3 regions of the Virgibacillus salinus genome follow, and region 1 is predicted to be linked to each of the others. Evidence: riboswitches for the same ligand, from Rfam matches in the RefSeq annotation. Region 1 holds a riboswitch; each other region holds the start of a gene.
The links. A riboswitch is a leader RNA that binds a small molecule or an ion and turns the genes downstream of it on or off. The one in region 1 is predicted to bind cyclic di-GMP.
Positions count from the first base shown of each region.

Region 2: another riboswitch for cyclic di-GMP. It lies ahead of motA (flagellar motor stator protein MotA); the one in region 1 lies ahead of BLS02_RS01085 (Spo0E family sporulation regulatory protein-aspartic acid phosphatase).
Region 3: another riboswitch for cyclic di-GMP. It lies ahead of BLS02_RS18730 (hypothetical protein); the one in region 1 lies ahead of BLS02_RS01085 (Spo0E family sporulation regulatory protein-aspartic acid phosphatase).

Region 1 covers NZ_FNKD01000001.1:208,297-213,910, reverse strand. Annotated here, with positions in the region: gene BLS02_RS01105 (Eco57I restriction-modification methylase domain-containing protein) at 1-1,330, opposite strand, end outside; gene BLS02_RS01100 (hypothetical protein) at 1,378-1,590, opposite strand; gene rlmH (23S rRNA (pseudouridine(1915)-N(3))-methyltransferase RlmH) at 1,656-2,135, opposite strand; gene BLS02_RS01090 (hypothetical protein) at 2,222-2,974, opposite strand; cyclic di-GMP riboswitch class I at 3,166-3,253, shown strand; gene BLS02_RS01085 (Spo0E family sporulation regulatory protein-aspartic acid phosphatase) at 3,286-3,474, shown strand; gene BLS02_RS01080 (lysophospholipid acyltransferase family protein) at 3,613-4,830, shown strand; gene BLS02_RS01075 (sodium/glutamate symporter family protein) at 4,827-5,614, shown strand, end outside.
Region 2 covers NZ_FNKD01000001.1:930,109-935,722, forward strand. Annotated here, with positions in the region: gene BLS02_RS04390 (M14 family metallocarboxypeptidase) at 1-995, opposite strand, end outside; tRNA gene BLS02_RS04395 (tRNA-Ala) at 1,216-1,288, opposite strand; cyclic di-GMP riboswitch class I at 1,514-1,598, shown strand; gene motA (flagellar motor stator protein MotA) at 1,719-2,519, shown strand; gene motB (flagellar motor protein MotB) at 2,497-3,276, shown strand; gene BLS02_RS04410 (DUF3006 domain-containing protein) at 3,364-3,630, opposite strand; gene BLS02_RS04415 (MBL fold metallo-hydrolase) at 3,634-4,917, opposite strand; gene BLS02_RS04420 (DUF3006 domain-containing protein) at 5,164-5,457, shown strand; gene BLS02_RS04425 (sodium/proline symporter) at 5,607-5,614, opposite strand, start outside.
Region 3 covers NZ_FNKD01000001.1:819,360-824,973, reverse strand. Annotated here, with positions in the region: gene BLS02_RS03960 (M4 family metallopeptidase) at 1-1,188, opposite strand, end outside; gene BLS02_RS18730 (hypothetical protein) at 1,378-1,611, opposite strand; cyclic di-GMP riboswitch class I at 1,597-1,681, opposite strand; gene BLS02_RS03955 (ribonuclease HI family protein) at 1,849-2,259, shown strand; gene BLS02_RS03950 (amino acid ABC transporter ATP-binding protein) at 2,447-3,196, opposite strand; gene BLS02_RS03945 (amino acid ABC transporter permease) at 3,212-3,916, opposite strand; gene BLS02_RS03940 (amino acid ABC transporter substrate-binding protein) at 3,900-4,724, opposite strand; gene BLS02_RS03935 (hemerythrin domain-containing protein) at 4,935-5,387, shown strand; gene BLS02_RS03930 (M14 family zinc carboxypeptidase) at 5,469-5,614, opposite strand, start outside.

The DNA of each region.
Region 1 (5,614 bases):
CCGATAATTTATACTGTCCAATAATCTTCTTAATTGATGTCATTAGGAAAACGCCTGTACCACAGCAGGGATCAATTGCTCTCCACTTTTCTTTATTAACTTCTTTTATGCTTTCAGTAATGACTCTATCCGTTAACCAACTTGGTGTGAAATATTCACCTAAGCTATGTCGAACTGCATTAGGCATTACTTCCATGTATAAGTCCTTAAAGATATCAATCGGTTCATATTCATCTTTAAAAGTAATATATGAATAACCCTCGATAATTTTTATAACCTTTTTAATTGCTTTTGCAATCCCATCATTCCATTGATTCTCAAAAACATACCATGAGAAAAAATCGCCTTCTAAAAGGTTAATATAACCCTCATTTTGAAAATCAAGGCCATTTTCTAATTTATTTGTAAAGTCTCTGAGTTCAGCATTATTTAGGGTGCTTAAATCTTCGAAATATACTAAGCCTTTTCCGTATTGTTTATAGGTCAAAATTTTTGCAGCAATTAATTTTACTATTATAGCGTAGGTTGTTTGTAAAGCATATAAACTTTTAAAATCTGTATCATTTTCTTCAATCTTTACTTGGAATAGCTTTCCCAATTCTCTTCTTCGTTTATTAATATCATCACTTTTTCCGTTATCATTTTCAGATAGATTAAATAGAACTTTCCACTCTTCGAAAATAACACTAGTGTTCTCGTCTATATTTACTCCATTTAAACTTTTGAAAAGTTCATTTGCTAATTCAGCGGTAGTGGAATTTTCCGAATTGAGGCTGAAATCCTTTACAATATTTTCGGGTAAGAATTTTTTATTATCGAAATTTATAATCGACTTAACAATAACAGCTATATCATCAGAATCAATGTCGCTAAAATTCGTCCATCGGATGATGTTATCGACATAATAATAATACTTTATTTTTATGCCATCTGTAAGAATCGCTCTATATTGCTTGCCTTCCAATTCAAAAAGTTGTTCTAAGTAATCAACAACTTGATTATGAGCCTTTTCTTTATCATTCTTTGTTAATAACTTAGATGGATGCTTATATTCAAAAATTAAACTGTTTGAGACTGCGTCCATTCTACCTGTAAATTTATGTCCTAAAATTTTATCATTAACCTCTGGATCTAAATTGATATTATCAATACCAAGTTCATCCGACAAAAACTTTTTTAAATGGTAGCTAAATTCTTGAGCTAAGTGAGTTTCATTCAACGAATTTTTAGCACTGATTTTAATATCCTTCGTAAGCTTCTCCAACTTTTCTCTATAATCAGGGGAATTCATTATCAATTTATACCTTTTTGAACGCAATGTATTATCCATAGAAACACCTCTTATATTTAGTGTCTATAATATAACACACTTCACCTTTACTGGCCACACTTTTCTGGCCAATTGATAAATAAATTGAATTTAGAACCATCGTTTAGAATGATTTGGATACCTACTTTTGATGTTTCTATTTCCAATCTTTCAAACGTGTTGACAAAATGTAAGACTTCATTTAATTCTTCGGGGAATTTTCCTTGTTGAATATCTTTAACAGAATCACATATCATTCTTTCAAATTGTTTGATTTCCATTTCAACATCATCCTTTTTTCATAATAAATAAGCACAGTCCTGAAGACTGTGCTTAAAAACCTCATTTACTTATGGTACGGTTCCCCCCAATTAATCCTAAACCCACGATAAATCTGCTCCAACAATATAAGCCTCATCACCTGGTGCGGAAATGTCATTTTGGAAAATGATAATGCAAGATCACTCCGCTTTTGGACTTCATCACTAATGCCTAATGATCCGCCGATAACAAATGCAAGCTTACTTTTCCCGTAGGTGGCAAGCTCGTCCATTTTGGCTGCGAGCTGTTCAGAACTTAGCATTTTGCCATTGATTTCGAGGGTTATGACATGGGTATCCTGCTTGATGTTAGCGAGAATGCGTTCGCCTTCCTTTTGTTTTACTTCGATCATTTCAGCGTCGCTCATATTTTCCGGGGCTTTTTCATCGGCGACTTCGGTAATTTGAACTTTTGCATATGTACTTAATCGTTTGAGATATTCCTCAATGCCCTGCTTGAGGTATTTTTCCTTTAATTTTCCTACTGTGATAATTTTTATGTTCATTCAAATTCATTCCTTTATGGACTTCGTTTGTTTACATTGTAACAAAGAATGACGATACCGTATTCCAGTATCGCCATTTCACTCAGTTATTCAGACTTCCTCTCTTCTTCTCGTTGTTTCGTCATGAAAAGGGACAGTGGTTGTTCTGATCCAGTCATCAATTTATAGACATATGTGGAAGTAAGGTTATAACTGTTTTCAATACTTTCTGCTATATAGTTAGTTCGTTCAAAAAGAATAGATCGAAACTGATCAATTTGCCTTAACGTTTTCTCCATCAGGGCTTCCTGGTTTTCCAACCGGTTTATAACTTGATCCTGGTTATCGTCTTGTGTGGATATCCACTCTGACATCTCTTTGTTAAGATCATATAATTCACTCATGTGTGATGCGAGTGCCTGGCTTGAGGTTTCATATTTTCCTAGCTGATCTACAATAGCCTGATTCGATTCGCCTAAGAGATTGACTTGTTCTGCAATCTCCTTATTTAATAGTCCACCGTTCTCCAGAATAGCTTGTAACTTTGCATTGTTTCTATCTAGGGTTGTCAGCCATTGCACAGCCTGATTCTCGAAATTTTGGTGCTGAAGGTTACTTTCTTTTAATACTTCCAGCTGTTTGCCAACCTCCTGCCATCTGCCTGCTTGCGTATTAGTTTGTTGGTGGTATAACGATTTTAAGTCACGGAATGAATTGGATAATGATTTATTTAGCTCTTTCTGTTCTTTTATCATCTCGGAGAAATAATCTACGCGAAAGTATCCTTGGTTCGGCTCCAGAATATCGCTGCCATTCATAAAGACATCTGGATGATCATCATTATTAATATATAATCCCATCGCTTGCTCACTTCCTTATTCATATTATTGTATTATCCTATGCGTATTATGAAAAGACGGGACAATAATCCAGGTGAATCAAGTTTAAAATTCTCCAGTATCTTTTCATTATTTTTGCGTTAATTCAGTATATATAGTATATTGTGAATAATATCTTTTATAGAATAAACTGTGTTAGTACCATCACATCATGTACGAAATGGCAAAATCATTGAAAAATGATGACGCAAAGCTACAGGGACTAAGTTGGATATTCCAATAAGTCAGCCAGCTTTCGAATACACTCCTTATTCCTGGAAGGGGGATGTGATTTGGATATAGAAGATGTTCTTAAGATTATTAACGATGATATTAAAATGCTCAAATCTTTGATGTATCAAGTTAAAGCGAATGGAAGTGAGTTTACAGATCCTTCATTAATACAAGTTAGTCAATTATTAGATGTGAAGCTCAACCAACGAAATGATCTAATGTCTTTTTGTGCAAATGAACTAGATTAATTCTAAATTCATGTTTTTGTGGTACTAACACTGCCTCTCTATACTCCGTACACTATTGGGGTATAGCTTTTTTTGTATTTAAGTATGGTAAAATAATAGAGTAATTATTTCATAAATTTTATCGTTGGATGTGAAACTATGAGTATCGAAAATAAACCAAATATGTGGATAATAAATATGCTGTTAATTCCTATCCGCTTCTTTACTAGAAATCGTTCGAAAATAGTAATTGAACGCAATGATACACTTCATATGGAACCACCTTATATTATTTTATCCAACCACGTAAATAACTGGGATCCACTGATTCTGAATAGTTATGTAAAAGAACCGATTTCTTTCATTGCTGCTGACCCTCTTTTTCGAAATCCTTTCTTAAAAAGAATATTAAACTATGTTGGTGCCATTCCAAAGATGAAATTCAAAAATGATACAAGCACGATAAGAGGTGTGCTGAAAGCTAAAAAGCATAATCGGGTTATTGGTATTTTTCCAGAGGGGAACCGTAATTGGGATGGTGACACCGAGCCGCTTATTTATTCAACAGCGAAACTAGTCAAGCTGTTAGACATTCCAGTTGTAGTTGCAACTATTCGCGGTGGCCATCTTACTCATCCAAGGTGGGCAGATAAACATCGCAAAGGCTTAATCTCTATTTCCTATAAAAAAGAATGGGATCAGGGAGCTTTTTCAAACGATTCACCTGACGTCATAAACCAAAAGCTAACCGAAGCGCTTTACCATAATGAAATGGAATGGCAGTCCGAGATTGCGAGTGAATATCAGGGGAAAAATCTAGCAAACTACTTGGAACGCCTGTTGTTTGTTTGTCCACATTGTAGAATACCTGGACAGCTGCATTCGCACGATGACCTGTTTGAATGTCAGAGCTGTGATTATACCGTTCGTTACACACTTTTAGGAAATTTTGAAGAAGTAACACACCCCATCTATTATTCTACTCCTCGTGATTGGAATAAATGGCAGCTTGAATTTTTGAAAGAGACATTACTTGACCCGGATTGGCAGCAGAACTGGAATGAGGCAATGCAGGACCATGTAAAGCTGTTTATATCTTGGGACAATGAACCATTCCGGCTTATTTCTAAAGGGGATTTGAAGTGGAACAATAAAACAATCACTTTTAACGGTGATAACCAGGAGCAATATGCTTTTGCATTTCGGGACCTAGAAGGGATTAATATACAGTTTCATCATAAGCTGGACTTTTTTTATGAAAATCAATTTTACCGAATTGTATTTTATCAGCCCAACACCTCGGCATACAAATGGCTAATGGCAATCAAAACCGCACAGGCATTGGAATCTAAACAGACCAAGGAGGTTATCTCATGAGTAACTCCTGGTCATTAGTACTCGATTTTGCTCTTTTATCTTTTTTAATAGTTATTGCCGCTGTATTAAAAGCGAGAATTCCAGCCTTGCGGAAATTAATTGTGCCAACGTCAATGATTGCGGGTTTCATGGGGCTAATCGTCGGACCTGAACTATTAGGGTGGATAAACTTTGATAAGGATTTACTTGGAAACCTGGTTTACCATCTAATGGCAATTGGCTTTATTGCTTTATCGTTAAAAGAACGGGAAATTGAAAACAGCCCGGCAATCCTTAACTCAGGCCTTATGATTGTTTCCACGTATTTAATTCAGGGATTGGTCGGTTTTGGTTTATTCATGATCCTTGTCGAAACATTTTATCCGGACTTTTTCCCAGGTGTTGGACTATTGCTGCCACTCGGATTCGGTCAAGGACCTGGACAAGCATATTCGATAGGTACACAGTGGGAAGAACTGAGACTAGTTGGTGGCGGGAACCTTGGTTTAACGATTGCCGGGATAGGCTTTATCTGGGCGACGGTTGTCGGGATTATCCTGATGAACCTATTAGCCCGTAACAAAAAATTCCAGAAAACCGAATCTGGACCAGTCAAAACACATAAACAAATGGTAGAAAGGTCCGAGCCAGATGAAATTTCATTAAGTGATGCAATCGATAAGCTAACCTATCAAATAGCATTAATCGGCTTCATTTACCTTGTTACATATTTAACAATATACGGGTTAGACAAAGTATTGACGCCACTCGGAACATTTGGAGCAACTTTTGCCCAGCTAATCAT
Region 2 (5,614 bases), 720 kb from region 1:
GAATATATGTATGTTTTATTTTTTTGCGCAACACCTGATAAAGAGACAGGATTATTGGTAGGCTCTTGTACATCATTCAAATGAATGTATCCTATTCTAGCCTCACCATTTACATATACTAATGCCTCATACCAATTACTCAGAAATGTCTTATAATATAATATGTCACCTTTTGGATAACTTTTTAGTATTTCACTATTCTTGCTTGCAAAGGAATAGATATTAGTCTGACTGTTTGAAGCTATTCCTGACAAACTTTGCTGGTTCTGAACAGGTTCTTCCACATCATCATGAGATATGTAGCCTGTATGCGGTTGACCATCCACGTACACAATAGCTTTATACCAACCACTAATAAAAGCTTGATAATATAAAAGTTTTCCTTTTGGATAACTCTTCAGCGACACAGAGTCCTTAGAAGCTTTGGAGTAAACATGCGTTTTATCATTTAAAGCAATTCCAGAGAAAGAGCTTGGATTGTTCAGTGGCTCTTCTACTTCTTCTGCGATTATGTAACCTGTTGTTTCTTTCCCATCAGCATTTAATGTTATCTCGTACCAACCATTAGTGAATGTTTGATAAGATACTAATGTACCTTTTTCAATAGATTTCATTACAATAGAATTCTCAACTGGCTTTTGATAAACGTTCATGACATCAGGAATTACTACACCCTGAAGATCTTGTGTTTCGGGTTCGATCAATGTAACGTCATCTTTATGTACATATCCTTTCTTTGTTTCCTCGCCAATAATTACTTCTACATTTAACCAATTACCGTCATTTTCATCTTTCTGGTAATTGATAATAGTACCCAGTTCATATTCTATTAATACTTCTGATTCAACATCTTTATCGACATATACTTGAAGAGTTCCATCCATAGACACTGCTCTAGATGCTTCCACCTCTTCAGCAGATGTAAAGATAGGTTGACTCACCAATCCCATTAATACAATAAAAAATATAATATTTATTAATAGTTTATACCTCAAAAAACACCCCTCCATAATAATAGTTAGTCTTTATTATATCAGTTCAAAATTAATAAAAAAGGTTCAAAGTAAAGTATTAGTAAAGAATAATATAAAAATTTCATTTATATATTTTATAGTTTGTACCTTTGGGTTTTTCGCACACAACGCAAAAAAACCACTTACATGATGTAAGTGGATATTTCTATTTACCCCTTGATACCACAAGACTTAAGTTGGATGGAGCATAGCGGGCTCGAACCGCTGACCCTCGCGCTGCCAGCACGATGCTCTCCCAGCTGAGCTAATGCCCCGTTGAGTCAGACTTTATTATAAGCATTTTCTTTATTTTTTTCAAGGTATCAGATGATTTTAGAGTATCAGAAGGCGCAATCATACTGGCCACAACACATGTTAAATTTTTCGAAATATTTTTTCTTCCCTTTTGATATTCAACTTTCCGGAATTTTGAACGATATAGTTAGTATGAAACTTCTAATAAAAATAAGGGTTGATTGATGAGAAAAAAGTTGAATAACCTGCGATAACGGCAAACTTATTGAAAGGTAAGGACGCAGAGCCACGGGTCTAAGGTTTTATGACTATGATCGCCGGGTTACCGAAAAAGGATGAAAAGATTAGTAGTTAAGCTAATTAAAGTCTATCATTTTTGGTAGGCTATTTTTAATTATAGGAAAATCGGGAATTCTCAGTTATTCCCTATCTTCAAGGAGGTACATAATGATGGATAAGACATCAATTATTGGCATTTTTATCGGATTTTTAGCTATTGGGATAGGTATGACACTTAAAGGTGTTAATCCCGCAGCGTTAGTTAATCCTGCTGCTTTTATTATTATATTTTTCGGAACAGCTGCGTCTGTGTGTATTGCTTTTCCAATGGAAACGATTAAAAAGGTACCGAGACTATTTATAATACTATTTAAGGAAGATAAGCAGAACGATGTAAAACAAACTGTTGATAGATTTACTGAATGGGCAGAGCTTACTCGGAAAGAAGGAATACTATCGCTTGAGTCTAAAATAGAACAGGTGGATGACAGTTTTTTGTCGTCAGGCATCCAGTTGGCTGTTGATGGGCAATCAACGGAGTTTATTAGAGAGCTTATGTTAGAAAAAATTGACGCTATGGAAGAGAGGCATCAGAAAGGTGTTTCCGTCTTTTCACAGGCTGGTACATACGCTCCAACGCTTGGTGTGTTGGGGGCGGTTGTCGGTTTAATCGCTGCTTTAGGTGATATGAATGACATGGAGGCTTTAGGACATGCTATCTCTTCGGCTTTTATCGCAACTCTGTTTGGTATATTTTCTGGTTATGTATTGTGGCACCCTTTTGCAAACAAACTTAAAGAGAAATCAAAAAAAGAGGTGCTGATGAAACAAATCATAATTGAAGGTGTCTTATCCATAACAAATGGTGAATCCCCACAGCTGATTCGGGATAAATTAAGTTCATATTTATCTCCAAAAGAGTTATCGAAGTTAGACCAGGAGGGATCAGATGCGCAGAAAGAAAAAGAATGATGAAACTCATATGAGTGAATCCTGGTTGCTTCCTTATGCGGATTTATTAACGCTGCTCCTGGCATTATTCATAGTTTTATTTGCGATGAGTGAGCTAGATGCAAAAAAATATGAGGAGCTCTCTCGCGTGTTTAATAGTGAGTTTTCCGGGGGCGATGGGATACTAGAAGAAAGTAATAGCACAGTAGAGATGCCTCAGGATGTGGAAGAGGATGAAGAGGAGACTGAAAAACCTGAGGAAGAGGAAAAAGAAGAAAAGTTAAGTGACAGTGAACAAGAGTTAAATAGATTGGAATTGCTGCAGAAGAGAATAAATGAATATATAACTGAAAACAATCTTGCCGAAAAGTTAGGAACAAAGTTAACTGGAGAAGGATTATTAGTTACTATTATCAATGATGTAACATTTGATTCTGGAAGCGCGGTGGTGAGGGGAGAAGGCAGGAAAATTGCAAGTGCTATATCAACCTTTTTGTACACGGATCCACCACATCAAATAGTAGTCAGTGGACATACAGATGAACGGCCAATTCGTACTAGTAAATTCTCATCGAATTGGGATTTAAGTGTCATGCGAGCGGTTAACTTCATGCGTTTAATACTAGAGAATGACAAACTTGACCCAAGAACATTCAGTGCAAAGGGGTTTGGTGAACATAAACCACTAGTACCGAACACCAATGATCAAAATCGGGCAAAAAACAGACGAGTAGAAGTGCTGGTATTGCCTAATTATGATATTAAAGAAGAATTGTAGTGGTGCCTGTCACTTCCCGATTTTTGTCAATTTTTATCGATAAATAAACTAAAAGCTGGAGTCCATATAGGATTTCGGCTTTTCATATTATTGCTTCTTCTTAAACTTACTCCCTTTACTTTTTGCACGTAATTTTGCCATTAAATCAGATGTTTCTTCAGCTTCCTTTTGGGTGGTTGCTTCATCAATCGAAACAATCTGGTACTTATCGTCTATTTTTTCCATAATGAAGTACGTATTTTCGCTGCTGCCATTAGGTAATTCATCAACCGGAATGACCACTTCTTCCTTGGTTTCCTCAATGAGGATGACGGCTTTGTTATTGTCTTCAAATCGATCTAGTATTCCTCTCATGTTTTATCCTCCTGTACATGCTAAGCCTTGGCTTTTGATATCGGCTATCCGCGATGGACCAATTCCACTAACATCTGTTAAATCATCTACTGATTGATATGGACGTAATTTCATCAAATCCTCTGCACGTGCCGGACCGATATGGATAATTTCCTGCAATTTATTAGATGATGCATTGTTGATGTTAATACAGTCCCTAGTTGCTGTCTTATTTTCCGTGCTAGTTGATTGATTATTTGTATCATTATTGGATGAGTTATCTGAGGAATCGCTGTTACTTGGGCTGATTGTGCCATCTTCTTTTGTTTGGATGGTATAGTCTTTTCCATCCGTTGTTACAACAATCGTTCCATGAACATCAGTACCATATAATTTGATCCCAGCGTTTTGAATAAGTGAAATCACTTCGGCATGAGGGTGTCCATATTGGTTATCTGCTCCTGCACTGTAAATGGCTATTTCAGGACTTACTGCATCAATAAAGGCTGGACTACTGGATGTGTTGGATCCGTGGTGTCCTAATTGCACAATGTCAGCATTAACATTATTTCCGCTGTTTACCATTTCCATTTCGCTATCACGATCAGCATCGCCAGTGAACAGGAAGCTCATGTCGCCATATGTGAATTTTGCGGAAATGGATTCTTCGTTTGTGTTGCCAGAAATACTGCTTGGATGGAGAACGGTTATGTCCATCGTACCAATTTCAAACGTGTCTCCGGTTCTTGGCTCATCGTAGTCAGCATCACTTGCCAGAACAGCTTTCATACCTTGTTGAAATGTTTGTGATGAACTTTCATTTCCAGACATCCAAACTTCGCCAACATCAAATGTGTTCATGACATCTGCCAATTGCCCGGAGTGATCAGCATCAGCATGACTGACAATGAGCACATCGATAGAAGAAACACCTTGTGCTAAAAGGTAGTTAGCCACCTCATTTCCTTGCCAATCTCCAGTATCAAATAATATAGTGTATTGCTCACCATTACTCTTATATTGAAAAAGGGTAGCGTCAGCTTGTCCAACATCGATGTAGTGAACCTTCAAATCTGATAATGAATTGCTCTTTTTAACAGGTTTATCATCTGAAATTGGTTTGGTAGCTCCATCGGTTTCGCTTTGGTTTGAATCTTGCTCTTTCGGTTTCTCCTTATCCTGTAATGAATCTTTTACTGATTCCGAATGGTTTGTGCCCTTTTGTTGATCAGTTGAACCTTGATCTGTGTTTTGGCCGCATGCTACCAGAATAGCGAAAATTAGAATAAATAAATATTTTTTGGTCATCTTAATGTCTCCCCAATCGCCTAACTATTGCTTATCTTTAAGCGTATCAGAGCTATTAGGGAAAATCTATATACAAAATGATCATAATTGATTTTTGAACTGAGTTTTGTACGTGAAAATTTAATTTTTTCTAAGGAAAGAATTTAATTTTCCCTTAGATGTCTGCTCCGCTTTTCCAATTATCGTTATGTGCAAATTGCGATCTATCTTGTCATAATAGAAAAAAAGTTAAACAAGGAGCAACTCATGAATATTGTCTGGAAGTATTACCTGTTGGTACTGTTTTTGTTGTCATTGACTTACCTGGATTCTGACGTCAATTCAGAACTGATTACAGCCGGAGTATTGGACCGAATTGAAGATGGTAATCAGGCCGTTATTTTACTGGAAGAATTGCAGCAAGAACTTGTTGTACCGATGCATACATTACCACCTGGGAGTACACCGAATACATGGCTCCAGATTAAAATGCGTGGTGCCTGCGATTTGCCGGTATTTAGCGGATTTTGTCTGATCGGAATAACTAAATTAATCAAGTAGTTCTATTTATACTACAATCGAACGTGAAACAAAAAAAGTGGCATCTTTCAGGAAAAAATTTATTTTACTTTTTATGCCACTTTCTTGACTTGAGGTTCGATTATTATAGTAAGAGGAAGCACCTAAGGCACTTCCTCCAACTATAATCATTATAATG
Region 3 (5,614 bases), 610 kb from region 1:
CAATGCACCTGATTTATTCCGGTAACGTAAATTTGCCGAGTGACTGATCACACCGTGAGTCATCTCATGAGCAGCGACATCAAGACCTGCCGATAGTGGTACCATAAACTCGCCATCCCCGTCACCATAAGTCATCTGACGTCCATTCCAAAAAGCATTATTATAATTGTTGCCAAAGTGAACGTAAGAAACGATAGCCATTCCATTACCGTCAAGGGAGTTACGATCATGTTCATTAAGGTAATAATCATATACAGTTTCTGAATTATAGTGTGCATCTACTGCCGGGTGTTGGTACTCATCCATCCAGGCTTCACTCTTGTTTTCGAAAATATTTCCAGTGTTATAATCATATGTGTAAATACCTTCTAGACTATTATGTGATTCATCATATAACTTAAATGTGGTGCTTTCATCAGGTTGTATTTCCATCGTTGTGTGAAGCTGTCGCTTTGCACCGTGCACCCCTTCGCCTACACCTTTGTGTGCCTTCTTTTCGATTTCATCGGCATGCAATAACGCATTATACTTATCAATGACATCTCCCGATTTGGCATCAACAAATACAAACCAGTTGCCAGGTTTGTCACCAAGGAAATTAACATTAATTTTATAGGCTAGATTACTTTCTCCTTCGAATGAATAAACAACGAGGTCAGAGGTAGGTTTATACGCAAGTTTTTCTGGAGCATTCACTGATGACTTAGCTTGGTGTATAGCTTCGCTGATGTCAACGGAAGGATTGGTGTTAATAACATTACCTTCAACTACTTTATTATGGTTGCCATTTACTGCAACAACCTCATTTTTCTTGTTAAAGTGAACAATTATTTCTGTACCTTCTACAGGCACTCCATTTTTCGTTTGATCAAAGCGAATGTGTGTCATTCCAAGATCATCTTTTTGAACATCTTTAACCTTTAGATTTTCCTCTGGATTCTTAATCCCAAACCTTTTTTCATTTTGCTTCAGGAAATTAACCGCATTTGAGGCATTGCTGTCTTTAAACTTTTTTGCGACTTTTCCCTTAACAAATATAGGGACATTCGCATTTGCATTCCACTTCTTCTCTTCTTGCACACTGCTAAAACTAGAGTCTTGCGGTTTAGCTAACACGTCACTCACTGTGACCGAGCCAATTAATAGCGCTGAAGACAGAACAACAGGAACAATATACTTTTTCTTCAATATTATACCTCCTATTTAATTTGATAGTTTTATTATAGATTAGTAGACCGATAATTTCATGATTAATTAGAATTGTTTTAATTTTATGATAAATGGTTATGTTTACCTAATATGGTTATTGATTAGGGTAATAGAGACTATCTTTTAACTTCATAGAAGTAATAGCAATTTAATCAAAAAAAGCACCATTCAGGCGCTTTTTTTGTCTTTCACTATGTAGTTCATTGCTGCTTCTTCATGATAATTAATTTTCTGTTCAAGCTCATGTTTGAATCTCTCATCAAGACAATCGGAAACAACAGTTGATAATTCCCTCAGTCTTAATTGATGCCAAAAAAACCTACCACGATAGTAAAATTTCTTCAAACATATTCCTGCTTGCAATGCCATAAATCGACGGAGGTCGTATTCGATATCTGGCAAGCATTGTCATCCGACTTTAGCCCCTGTAGTTTTGCGTCATCGCTTTTCAACGATTTTGCCCTTTCGTACAATTTATGTTGTTAGTTGTATTACCGTGTATATAGTCACGGTTTTTAATGATTCTTTATGCCTGTTTATAAAAGCTAATTTCTTTGCGGAGCAAAATAATTCAGGTAAACTGTACGCTAAACTGATATAATTTCTTTACAAGACTCGCTTAAAAAGGAGATAAAAGCATTGATTAATGTTTACACAGATGGGGCATCAAATGGCAACCCGGGAATTAGTGGTGCTGGTGTTTATATAAAAGCAAACGGAAAAATATACGAATATTCATTTCCATTAGGAGAAATGTCTAACCATGAAGCAGAATTTCATGCTGTGTTAAAAGCATTGGAAATTTGCCTGGAAAATTTTCCAGATGAAATACTGTCATTTCGGTCGGATTCAAAGCTAGTAGTAGATACAATTGAAAAAGATTTCACGAAAAATCAAACCTTTCTCCCCTTACTTGAGAAAATTAGAGATAATTCAAGCAGCTTTCCATACTTTTTTATCAAGTGGATACCTGATAAAAATAACTACGCAGATAAATTGGCGAGAAAAGCTATTCAACGGGACGGAGGGTCAGGTTCCTCGTCCCATTAATGCCAATCCCGAGGTCGCCCCTCGCCCCATTAGAAAACTTGGCTTATCGCCAAGCTTTAATATAGATAAGCCTTAGTTGCAATTATGCAGTAAGAAAGTATCTACACTTTCTTACTTGTCAAAAAAGCTGAAATTCCTCCTAAATGGAATTTCGGCTTTTTACATTCATACCCAGAACCCTGGTCCGTTACGCTGGATTCAGTATCCTTTTCAGAAACTGCTTCGTCCGCTCTTCTTTTGGTTCCTTAAGCACTTGACTTGGAGGACCTTGTTCGACGATATAACCTTCATCCATAAACAGGACTTCATCGGATACCTGTTCGGCAAATTGTAATTCGTGGGTTACGACAACCATTGTCCAATTTTCTTTTACCAGGTCTTTGATGACGGATAATACTTCTCCGATTAACTCTGGGTCTAATGCAGAAGTAGGTTCATCAAATAACATCAGTTCAGGTTTAATTGCCAATGCTCGTGCAATACCAACCCGTTGCTGCTGACCGCCGGATAACTGATTTGGGTAAAGATTTGCTTTATCCTTTAACCCTACTTTTGTAAGCAACTCTATTGCCCTGTTTTGCTCCTCTTCCTTCTTACCTCTTTGCACAATAATGGGACCCTCTGTCACATTCTCCAGTGCAGTTTTATGTGGAAAAAGATTATAGGATTGGAACACCATCCCGGACTTTCTTCTCAATTTCAATACATCCCGTTTATGGATTTTGTTGGAAAAATCCAGATTAAAAGAATCATGAAATGAAAAGGTTCCTTCATTTGGCTGTTCCAATGCATTCAGGCAGCGAAGTAGTGTTGTTTTCCCTGAACCTGAAGGACCTATAATTGATAATACTTTTCCTTTTTCGATTGTTAAATTTATGTCTTTCAATACTTCCAACTCTCCAAATGATTTGGTCAAGCCATTCACAGTTAAATACACAGATAATTCACCTTCCTAGGAAGAAATATGACGCTCCAGTCGGGTTTCGATTGCCTGCTGAACAAGTGACAACAGAAAGCAAACAACCCAATATAAAAATGCCGCTTCAATATATATAAGCATGAAATCGTATGTTACAGCCGCAATCTCTTGTGCCTTCCTGAACAACTCCGTGACAAGAATTAACGAAGCAAGCGACGTATCCTTCACCAGACTGATAAACGTATTGGATAACGGTGGCACGGATACCCTTGTCGCTTGAGGAAGAATTATTCGCCTAAGCGCTGTATTTTGGGTCATCCCAATCGTATATGCGGCCTCCCATTGACCCTTTGAAATAGATAAAATAGAAGCACGAATAATTTCTGATGCATATGCCGCTACGTTAATCGAAAATGCAATAACCGCACTTGGAAAAGGGTCAATCGTTACATCAAGACTTGGCAGCCCATAAAACACAATAAATAATTGAACAAGCAAGGGCGTCCCTCTGACTGCCGATACAATTGCAATAGACGGTGCGCGGAGAAATGCTGATTTGGAAAGCCGCATGATGGCAAGCAATAGTGCGAACAATAAGCCAACGGTAAATGCTATTAAAGTAAGCGGGATTGTATATTGAATCCCGCCTAAAATCATTGGAAGCAAAGAGTTTTTGAATAACTCCCAGCCTCCCATCGTTGCATCTATGGTAAATAATATATTACTTGGAAGAAACATCTTCACCAAACCATTCTTTTGCAATTTTAGCTAGTGTGCCATCTTCTTTCATTGCCTTCAATTGTTTATCAACCGCATTAACTAGTTCCTCATTCCCTTTATTAAAAGCAAATGCCGTTTTGGAAGCATCATCCTGTTTGGCAGCAATTTTAATTTGCTCTGATCCCTGCTGCTGGATATAGTCGAGGACGGCGAGTCTGTCATTCACTGTTACATCTGCTCTACTTTGCTTCAGCAATTCAATTGATTGAGCTAAACCTTTAATACTAACGATTTCCGCCCCATTTTCTTTAGCAATCTCTTCAAAGTTACTTGTAAGGGACTGTGCGGACTTTTTCCCTTTTAAATCGTCAAACGAATCAATACTTTCATTATCTTTAGGTGTAACAACCACTGCTGATGAATATGTGTAAGGCACGGAAAAGTCATAGTTCGCCTTACGTTCTTCATTGATTCCTACCTGGTTAGCGATAAGATCAAATCGTTTTGAATTCAAGCCTGCAAACATCGAATCCCATTTTGTTTCCATGAATTCAACGTCAACATCCATTCTATTTGCAACTTCCCGGATGACTTCTACATCATAGCCAGTTAATTTGTCTTCTGCATTATGGAATGTAAACGGAGCATATGTGCCTTCCGTTCCTACAGTAAGAACACCTTTTTCCATAACTTGATCATATAAACTAGCCGTTTTTTCTCCTGATTCATTATCTGCACTGTTATTTTGCTGCTCTTCGCCAGATCCACATGCCGATATAACAGCCACTAAACTTGCCAGTACCAACAAATAAAATAATTTTTTCATATTTATACCCCCAGTAATCTTATCGGAATAATGTCTAATTGATTATAAAGTATCAAACCCAATATGTAAATGAATTGATTTCGAACTTATTTATATACTTACCTAAAACTAGAATTTCATTAACCCGGGACGGAGGGTCAGGTGCTTGTCCCTAATCCTGAAAATGCTATAATGAGGAAAAAATTGGATAGGCACAAGAGGAGGATTATAATGGCAAACCGTAAAGGCATTAAACGTCATGAGTCACTACAACCTCTGTCACGTCACCATATGATTGGGCTGCACTTAGCACTGAAGCTAAAACGAGCTGGAACAGATGAAAGCCGTTTAACAATAGAAGAAATTAAGCAGGAAACCGATCAATTTTGGAATCCAAATGGGCAACAGCATTTTCGAGAAGAAGAGGAATTTCTTTTACCTGCATACGCCCAGTATGCAAAAGTAGATCAGCCGGAGATAATAGAGATGCTTTTGGAACACGTAAAGATACGCGCACAAATGGATAATCTTATCAATGGAGAAGATGTCAGTTTAGATGTCATGCACGAGTTGGGTATACTGTTAGAGGCACATATCCGAAAGGAAGAACGAATGATTTTTCCCATGATAGAAAAAGCATTACCTGAGGACAAGCTTCATGAGCTATCCCCTTATTTGCATTGAGTCATCGGTAGTTGAAAATTCTTTCCGAATAAATAACCACCTCTCTAAAAATGAGGTGGTTACTCTCTTATTCGGATCAACTTAAAAAGCGTCATCTTCCCTAGTTGTCGGATCACTTATTCTATTAGTTGATACAGGAATATCATCGTAGATTTGTGGATCTACATCATTAATCGTTCCATCTGATAGCCCCTTAAACACTTCATAAAGTGGCTTTTTAACAGTTT